DNA from 2 places in the Hydrogenophaga sp. SL48 genome. Region 1 is predicted to be linked to the other one. Evidence: predicted binding sites of a transcription regulator. Region 1 holds the regulator's gene; the other holds the start of a gene.

What was found. Region 1 encodes sigma-54, which starts transcription at its own class of promoters, with help from an activator protein. Its sites were predicted from a motif close to TGGCANGNAANCTGCTTT; they were not measured.
Region 2: a site for sigma-54 is predicted at 2,867-2,884, ahead of glnA (type I glutamate--ammonia ligase). Genes of this name have one in related genera too.

The regions. Positions count from the first base shown of each region.
Region 1 covers NZ_CP063400.1:5,099,585-5,104,250, forward strand. The annotation lists gene lptA (lipopolysaccharide transport periplasmic protein LptA) at 15-659, shown strand; gene lptB (LPS export ABC transporter ATP-binding protein) at 689-1,438, shown strand; gene rpoN (RNA polymerase factor sigma-54) at 1,551-3,194, shown strand; gene IM738_RS24295 (THUMP domain-containing class I SAM-dependent RNA methyltransferase) at 3,339-4,666, shown strand, end outside.
Region 2 covers NZ_CP063400.1:889,729-894,394, reverse strand. The annotation lists gene glnL (nitrogen regulation protein NR(II)) at 1-586, opposite strand, end outside; gene IM738_RS04300 (hypothetical protein) at 642-1,208, opposite strand; gene glnA (type I glutamate--ammonia ligase) at 1,401-2,816, opposite strand; gene IM738_RS04290 (competence/damage-inducible protein A) at 3,072-3,893, opposite strand; gene IM738_RS04285 (EI24 domain-containing protein) at 3,906-4,666, opposite strand, start outside.

The DNA of each region.
Region 1 (4,666 bases):
CCCTCCCCAAAGCCATGCCCCAACACACCACGCCCCACCGTCCTTCTGCCTGGTTGTTTGTCGCGGTCCTCGCGCTGACGCTGTCCTCCGCTGCCCGGGCGGAAAAAGCCGACAAAGACAAACCCATGAACGTGGAGGCCGACGCCCTGCGCTACGAAGACACGCGCCAGACCAGCGTGTTCACGGGCAACGTCGTGCTGACCAAGGGCACCATCGTCATGCGCGGCGCCAAGATGGATGTGCGTCAGGATCCCCAGGGCAGCCAGTACGGTCTGCTGGTGGGCACCCCAGAGAAGCCCGGGTTCTTTCGCCAGAAGCGTGAGGGACTGGACGAGTGGATCGAAGGGGAGGGAGATCGCATCGAATACGACAGCAAGGCCGAAACCGTGCTGTTCACCGGACGGGCCGTGTTGCGGCGTTACCGTGGCACCCAGCTCAACGACGAAAGCGTGGGCAGCCAGATCCTCTACAACAGCCTGACCGAGGTGTTCACGGTCAAGGGTGGCGACACCAACCGAACCGCCGCCAACCCGACCGGCCGCGTGCGCGCCATGCTCACGCCGATTCCGGACGCACCGGCCGCCAATGTGCCCGCGCCTGTGCCCACCGATCCAGCCAAGCTGCGTCCCAGCAGCAAGATCACCGAGCCTCGCAAGTGACGGGGACCGTCTCCAGCCCACAGGGTGGGATGGCGTCGAACAGCCGCCTGGAAGTTCGGGGTCTCAAGAAGTCCTATGGCAGCCGCAAGGTGGTCAAGGACGTGTCGCTGTCGGTGGACAAGGGCGAGGTCGTGGGGCTGCTCGGCCCCAACGGCGCGGGGAAAACCACCTCGTTCTACATGATCGTGGGCCTGCTGCGCGCGGACGGCGGTGAGATTCTGCTCGACGGACGGCGCATCGAATCCCTGCCCATCCACCGCCGTGCCCGCCTCGGCCTGGGGTACCTGCCGCAAGAAGCGTCGATCTTCCGCAAACTCACGGTCGCGCAGAACGTGCGCGCCGTGCTGGAGCTGCAGCACGGGCCTGACGGCCAGCCGCTGCGTGAATCCGAGATCAACAGCCGGCTCGACGAACTGCTCAAGGACCTGCGGGTGGACCACCTGCGCGACTCGCCCGCGCCGTCCTTGTCGGGCGGCGAGCGCCGGCGCGTCGAGATCGCGCGTGCGCTGGCCACGCGGCCCCGCTTCATCCTGCTCGACGAACCCTTCGCCGGCATCGACCCGATCGCGGTGCTGGAGATCCAGCACATCATCGGTTTTCTGAAGGCGCGCGGCATCGGCGTGCTGATCACCGACCACAACGTGCGCGAAACGCTGGGCATCTGCGACCACGCGTTCATCATCAGCGACGGCCACGTGCTGGCCAGCGGCACGTCCGCCGAGATCGTCGAAAACGCCGAGGTGCGCCGCGTGTACCTCGGCGAAAACTTCCGCATGTGAGCATGACCCCCACGCTCCTCACTTCGTGTGGTTCGCTGCCCCCCAAGGGGGCTGATTCGCCTTGGGGCGGCCCGGCGGCGAATCGTTTTTCCGAGCAAGCGGGACAGGCCCTGTGAAACAAGGTCTGTCGCTGCGCGTCTCGCAGCACCTCGCACTCACCCCCCAGCTGCAGCAGTCGATCCGGCTGCTTCAGCTGTCCACGCTGGAGATGGCCCAGGAGGTCGAGCAGATGCTCGACGAAAACCCGTTCCTGGAACGCGGCGAAGAAACGGCCGAGCGCGAAGACTTTGGCCTGGCGCAGACCGATGCGCCGGTCAGCGTGGCCGAGCAGATCGCCGACGCGGCCTCGCCCGTGGATGAATTCCCGGTGGCTGCCACCGAGTTCGACAGCCGCGTGTCCAGCACCGACAGCGCGCCGTCCGAGAGCGCACCCGCCGACGATCTGGAAAGCCGGCTCGAAGGCGCCAGCCCGGTCGAAGAGAGCTGGGAAGGCGACGGCACCGTCGAAATGGCGCCCGATGACAGCGAGTGGGGCGGCGACGCCCCGGCGCGCAACAACAGCTCCTCCGGCGAAGACGACGAAACCGCCAGCGCGGCCGATCTGGCGCGTGTGCCCGTGAGCCTGCAGGACCACCTGCACGAGCAGGCGCGCTGCCTGCGCCTCTCCGACGAAGACCGCGCCGCCCTGTATTTCCTGATCGAGTCGCTCAACGACGACGGGTACCTCGAAGACCGCATGACCGACCTGGCGCGGGCCTGGTGGCAGCTGTCGGCCTCGCCCGTGTCCCACGCCGAGCCGGCGTTCGAGGTCATCGAGGCCATTGAGGGCCGCCTCAACACCGCGCTGCAATGGCTGCAGCAGATGGAGCCTGCCGGTGTCGGCGCGCGCGACCTGGGCGAATGCCTGCGCCTGCAGATCCTGGAGATGCGCAATTCGCCGGCCGCCCGCGCGGCGCTCGCCATCTGTGGCCAGCCGCTGGAGCTGATGGCCAAGCGCGATGTGAAGCGCCTTTGCGGCCTCTGCAGCCTGGACGACGAGACGGTGCGCTCGGGGCTGTCGCTGATTGCACGGCTGGAACCCAAGCCGGGCCGCCGCTTCGTGGACGTGGAGCGCAACGTGGTCGTGCCCGACGTGATCGTCACGCGCGCCGGTCGCGGCTTCAAGGTGTCGCTCAATGCCGAGGTCATGCCGCGCCTGCGCGTGCACGACGTCTACGCCAACGCCATGCGCGGCAACCGCGGGGGCCGTGACAACGGCGGCGAGGCCGGTCACGCTGCCATGCAGCAGCGCCTGCAGGAAGCGCGCTGGTTCATCAAGAACATCCAGCAGCGCTTCGACACCATCCTGCGCGTCTCCAGCGCCATCGTCGAGCGCCAGCGCAACTTCTTCATGCACGGCGAACTCGCCATGCGCCCGCTGGTGCTGCGCGAGATCGCCGACGAGCTGGGCCTGCACGAATCCACCATCAGCCGCGTGACCACCGCCAAGTACATGTCCACGCCGTTCGGCACCTACGAGCTGAAGTATTTCTTCGGCTCCAGCCTCGGCACCGAGACCGGTGGCAACGCGTCGAGCACCGCGGTGCGTGCGCTGCTCAAGCAGTTCATCGCGGCCGAAGAGGCGGCCAAGCCGCTCTCCGACAACCAGCTTTCCGACCTGCTCAAGGAGCAGGGCATCGAGTGCGCGCGCCGCACCGTGGCCAAGTACCGCGAAGCGCTGCGCATCGCGCCGGCGAATTTGCGCAAGGCGCTGTGAACACCCCCTGCGCCGCTTCGCGTCTCCCCCCTCAAGGGGGGCCGCACCCGCGGCTTGGCAAAGCCAGTTCCGTGGTGCGTGCTGGAAACGGGCGCGCGTGATCGCCACCTGCGGACGCACCCGCGCTCAACATCTGTACTTCCTGTGAACCAACTCAAACTCTTCCTCCCCTGCGCCGCCGGCGTCGAGGACATGCTGGCCGACGAGGTGCAGCGCATCACCAGCGAGCCGCTGGCCTTCAAGGCGCGTGGCGGTGTGGGCGTCAAGGCCTCGTGGCGCGATGCCATGCGCCTGAACCTGCACAGCCGACTCTCTCAACGGGTCTTGGTGCAGCTGTGGCACGGCGGCTACCGCAGCGAGCAGGACTTGTACAACGCGGCTGGCGAGATCGCCTGGGAAATCTGGTTCACGCCGAAGCAGACCATCAAGGTCGAGATCACGGCGCAGCACAGCCCGCTCACCAGCCTCAACTTCGCTGCACTGAAGATCAAGGACGCGATCTGCGACCGCTTCCGCGACAAACGCGGCGAACGCCCCAGCGTGGACACCACCTGGCCCGACGTGCGCATCTACGCCCACCTCACCACCGAAGAGCTCACGCTCTACATCGACACCTCGGGCGAGCCGCTGTTCAAGCGCGGCTGGCGCGAAGACAAGGGCGACGCGCCGCTGAAGGAAACCCTGGCCGCGGCCATGATCGCCGCCACCGGCTGGAACGGCGGCGCCGCCGACTCGCTGGACGCCATCACCCCGCTGTACGACCCATGCTGCGGCAGCGGCACGGTGGTGATCGAGGCCGCGCAGATCGCGCTCAACATCCCGCCGGGCATGTTGCGCCGCTTCGCGTTTGAAAAGATGCTGCCCTTCCAGCCCCACGTGTGGACCGCCATCCAGGACGAAGCCGAGCGCGGCATGCGCGACTGGCCCGAGGGCCACGCGCCCATCGTGTTCGGCAGCGACGTGTCGTTCCGCATGGTCGATTTCGCGCAGCGCAACGCCGAGCGCGCGGGCGTGGCCCAGGCGGTGGAGTTGCGCGGCGGCGACGCGCTGCAGCGCATGCCGCCCACGCAGACGCCGGGCCTGATGCTGCTCAACCCGCCGTATGGCGAGCGCATCGCCGCAGCCGGTGTGGCGGGTGAGAATGCGAGCGCCCGTGCCCAGCGCATGGAGCCGCGCGCCCCGCGCGTCTTCACCGCCGGCAAGGCCGCGCCCCCCGCACCCGGGCTGGGCCGCGAGAGCGCGCAGATGAGCGACGGCGGCGACGGCAGCGAGTTCTTCCAGCAGCTCGCCGCCCACTGGAAAAGCCACTACGCCGGCTGGAGCGCCTGGCTGCTCACGCCCGACCTCAAGCTGCCCGGCAAGATGCGCTTCAAGGAATCGCGCCGCGTGCCGCTGTGGAACGGGCCGATTGAATGCCGCCTGTTCCGCTTTGATCTCACTGCAAGGCGCGCTCCCGACGGCAACCCTCCGGC
Region 2 (4,666 bases), 1.2 Mb from region 1:
GCGCGAGCAGGCGATCCACCAGCGACTGCAACCGGTCGGCCTCGTGGATGATGACCTGCGTGTATTCGGTGAGTTGCTTGTTGTCGAGTTCGAGTTCGAGCAACTGCGCTGCGCCCCGAATACCCCCCAGCGGATTCTTGATCTCGTGCGCGAGGTTGCGGATCAGCTCCTTGTTGGCCTGGGCCTGGTCGATGAGCCGCTCTTCACGCTCCTGTCGGGTCTGCTGCTCCAAAGGCAGCAACTCGACAATCACCTCGCCCTGTGTTTCGGTCTGTGCCACGACGACGTGCACCGGCAGGGGTTCGTGGGTCACGCGCTTGAGCCAGGCGTCGTAACGCAGGGCCGCAAACTCATTGCCACGGGCACCGGAGAGCGCGTTCTGCAGCAACTGCGGGTCGGTGAAACAGTCCTGCAGATACGCGCCCGCGATGCTGCGACGGGACATGCCCAAGGCATCTTCCAGAGCGGCGTTCGCATACAGCACGGCCCCATCGGACGCCACCACCGCCACCAGGGTGGCCAGCAGATCAAGGGACTGGAAACGGCTGTGGGCGGGTACAGCGCGGGAAGCGGGGTGGCCCGGCAAGGACGATGCGCGGGCGGGGGACGGAGTGGGGTTGGGGCTGGGGTTTTTCAAGCCGCTATTTTGCGGCAGATTCGGGCGCGGTCTGCGTGCCGGACGCAGCGGCGCCGGGGCTGACGGATGGCACACCACCCATCCGGCTCAGTTCTCTCCGCAGGCCGCTCACATCGCTTTCGGCACGCGTCAACGCGGCCTTGAGTTCGGCCACACGGTCAAGGTAGCGCTGGTGGTTGCGCGACTCGATACCTTCTTTTTCCGGCTGTCCATTGGCATAGGCCTTCTGTGATTGGACCAATCGATCCTCGGCTTTGCGCAGCTCCGCTTCGAGGATCTGGCGCGCGTCGCTGTCGCGCGAGCGCTGCTCGGCGGAATCGTTGCGGGGGGCGCTGCGCGGCGCAGCGGGTGCGGCACTGGTGCGTGGCGCTGTTGCAGCCTGCGGTGAGGTACCTTGCACAATGGTGATGTTGCCTCCCTCCATCACCTTGCATCCGCGGCTTTTGGCCACCACCGCGTTGTTGGTGTACTCGTTGCCGCATCGGTAGATGCGTTCCTGTGCCAGTACTGGCGACAGAAAAGCAGAAGTGATGGCAAGAGTGAGCCAGCGAATCGAGGCAGCGGGTGTCATGTTCAGCAACGCAGAGTCTCCATGCGCCAGTGGGCGCTTGACAGTTCACTTTCCAGTATGACCGAAAACATGCCTCACGGTTCCTGAAACCGAACGACCGGTGGCGAATGGCCGACCAGAAACGCGAAAAGGGACGGCTTTGGACCGTCCCTTTTGGCGATTCTCATCACCCGGTTGAACCGGGTCAGGGCATCACAGGCTGAAGTACATGTCGTACTCGACCGGGGCCACCTCGATGCGCCCACGGGTGACTTCGCCCATCTTCAGCTCGATGTAGGCGTCGAGCATGGAGTCGGTGAACACGCCGCCCTTGGTCAGGAACGCGCGGTCCTTGTCCAAGTGCTCCAGCGCCTGATCGAGGCTGTGGCACACGGTCGGCACCAACTTGTCTTCTTCCGGCGGCAGGTGGTACAGGTCCTTGGTGGCGGCTTCGCCCGGGTGGATCTTGTTTTCCACGCCGTCCAGACCGGCCATCAGCAGCGCGGCAAAACCCAGGTAGGGGTTCATCAGGGGATCGGGGAAGCGGGCTTCCACGCGACGGCCCTTGGGGTTCGGCACGTAAGGGATGCGGATCGAGGCCGAGCGGTTCTTGGCCGAGTAGGCCAGCTTCACCGGGGCTTCGAAGTGTGGCACCAGGCGCTTGTACGAGTTCGTGCCAGGGTTGGTGATGGCGTTCAGGGCACGGGCGTGCTTGATGATGCCGCCGATGTAGTACAGCGCGAACTCGCTCAGGCCGGCATAGCCGTCGCCAGCGAACAGGTTCTTGCCGTCTTTCCAGACCGACTGGTGCACGTGCATGCCGGAACCGTTGTCACCGGCGTAGGGCTTGGGCATGAAGGTCGCGGTCTTGCCGTAGGCATTGGCGACGTTGTGCACCACGTACTTCTGCAGGATGGTCCAGTCGGCGCGCTGCACCAGGGTGCTGAAGCGGGTGCCGATTTCGTTCTGGCCAGCGCCCGCCACTTCGTGGTGGAACACCTCGACCGGAATGCCCAGCGATTCGAGGATCAGGGCCATCTCGGCGCGCATGTCCTGCGTGCTGTCGACCGGGGGCACGGGGAAGTAGCCGCCCTTGACGGTGGGACGGTGGCCGCGGTTGCCGCCTTCGAGTTTGGCACCCTTGTTCCAGGGGGCTTCGTACTCTTCGATTTCGTAGAAGGTGTGGCCCGGAGCGGTGCTCCAGCGCACGCCATCGAACAGGAAGAACTCGGGTTCCGGTCCGAAGAAAGCCGTGTCGCCCAGGCCGGTGGACTTGAGGTAAGCCTCGGCGCGCTTGGCAATGGAACGGGGATCGCGGTCGTAGGCCTTGCCGTCGGCAGGCTCCAGCACGTCGCAAGTCAGGATCAGCGTGGTCTCTTCGTAGAACGGGTCGATGTTGGCCGTGTTCGGATCGGGGATCAGCTGCATGTCGGAGGCTTCGATGCCCTTCCAGCCAGCGATGGAGGAGCCGTCAAAGGCGTGACCCGAAACGAATTTGTCTTCATCGAAATGCGACACGGGCACGGTGGTGTGCTGCTGCGCACCGCGGGTATCGGTGAAACGGAAGTCAACGAACTTGACGTCGTTGTCCTTCACCATTTGCATTACGTCTGCGACGGTCTTTGCCATCAAAAGCTCCTGTAGCGGGTGGGTGGAAGTGAAAAAACCAACATGGGAGTTAAGCAGCTTTTGTGCCATCAGCAGACCGTCTGATCCGTCCGGCACCGCTGACTTGCACACTCGAACGGATTATGGCGCAGCGCCTTGACTGCTCAGGACCTGAACCGACCGGAAACGGTGCCGATGGCATGGAGCGCACGCCTTGGAATCGGCTTCGATGCACCAACAATGCGCAAACACATCGCACCTTGTTGGTGCAACCCTCTAACGCACCATTTCAGGGCCAAAATCGGCACCGAACCCTCGGAGTCCAGAGATCAACGCTTGAAACGCAGGAGCCACCTGTGCAGTTTCCCCCTTGACGCCCAGCTCGATGTGGCGCCCGTGCACCGGATGGTCAACGCTGGGCAGGCTGAACACCTTCACCGGGTATTCGCGCTCAATGCGCTCCATCAACGGCGTGAGCGCGGCTTCCATCGCGCCCATGACCACGACCGATCGCTCCTGCCACCCCCCTTGGCGGTGCCAGTGGGCGTAGGGGCCGTCCAGCAACGACTCGATCATGGGCCAGGCCATCACTGGAAAGCCTGGCACGAAATGCACCTTGCTGCCACCGGCCCCGATGCAACTGAAGCCCGGGATCTGGTTGTAAGGGTTCGGAATGATGCTGGCCCCCAACGGGAACACCCCCATGTTCAGGCGATGCACATTGTCGGAGCGAGCAGGGTCGTGAGCTTCGCCGCGCTCCGCGGCCAGATCGCGCATGCGCTGCTCGATCAGTTCACGCGCCTGCGGATGGAGCGCCAGCTCAACCCCCAGCGCCGCGGCGGCGCACTGGCGTGTGTGATCGTCTGGTGTGGCACCAATACCGCCACAGCAAAACACCACATCGGTCCCGTCAAACGCATCACGAAGGGCGGCCGTGATGCGGGGTCGGTCATCGCCGATGCACCGAGCCCAGGCCAGCGACAGCCCCCTGGCCTGCAGCAGCTCAATCACCTTCGGCAGGTGCTTGTCGGCGCGTTTGCCCGAGAGGATTTCGTCCCCGATGATGATCAATCCGAATTCAGGTGTCGTCGTGTCCATGGCACAAAAAGATCAAAAACCAGGTGGCATGCCTGGGGGAGACGAAGTCCCGTCAGCCTCCACCACCTGAGAGGCGCGAAGGCGCTGCAGGGCGGCCAGGGTGAAGTGGGCGAACCAGAGCGATGCAAAGGCAAAAACCAGCGTGTAGATCCAGATTGCCACCGGCACAAGCAAGGGTGCCAGTGCCACCAGCATCGCGCCCGAGGCCCAGAGCAGGCTGGGCGCCGCGCCGAGGTAACCACTGAGCACGCCCATCAACAACAACGTGCCGCGGTGCTGGCGAAGAATGGTCTTTCGCTCAGCGCTGGAGGCGTGCTGCGCCAGGGCGTCGAACGCAAACACGCGGTAGGTGAGCCAGCCCCAGATCAGCGGCGGCAAGATCAACACCAGGGGCGGGACCAGCCACAAAGGCATTGACATCACCAACGCCAGCAAGGCCACGATCGTAGAACCCAGCGACCAGAAAATGCTGGCCAGCAGCGACCCGCCGTGCTTGCGTTCCAACTGCGCAAAACGGCGTTGACCGACCAGCTCGATCATCGCGGGCGACATGAACAGCGCAACGAGCAGAAGACACAGCAGCACGATGACCGGCGTGGCCAGCACCAGCACCACCAGCGGCGCGAACACGGTACGCAAGGACCCCATGCCCACTCGCTCCAGCCAGCCGAGAAAGCTCTGCATCAGCTCGTAAGCCTCCAGCGTGGCCGCCACCGAAGCCACCGCGGTGTCCCAGAAGAAATAGCCCAGCCCGAATGACAGCGCCACCATCA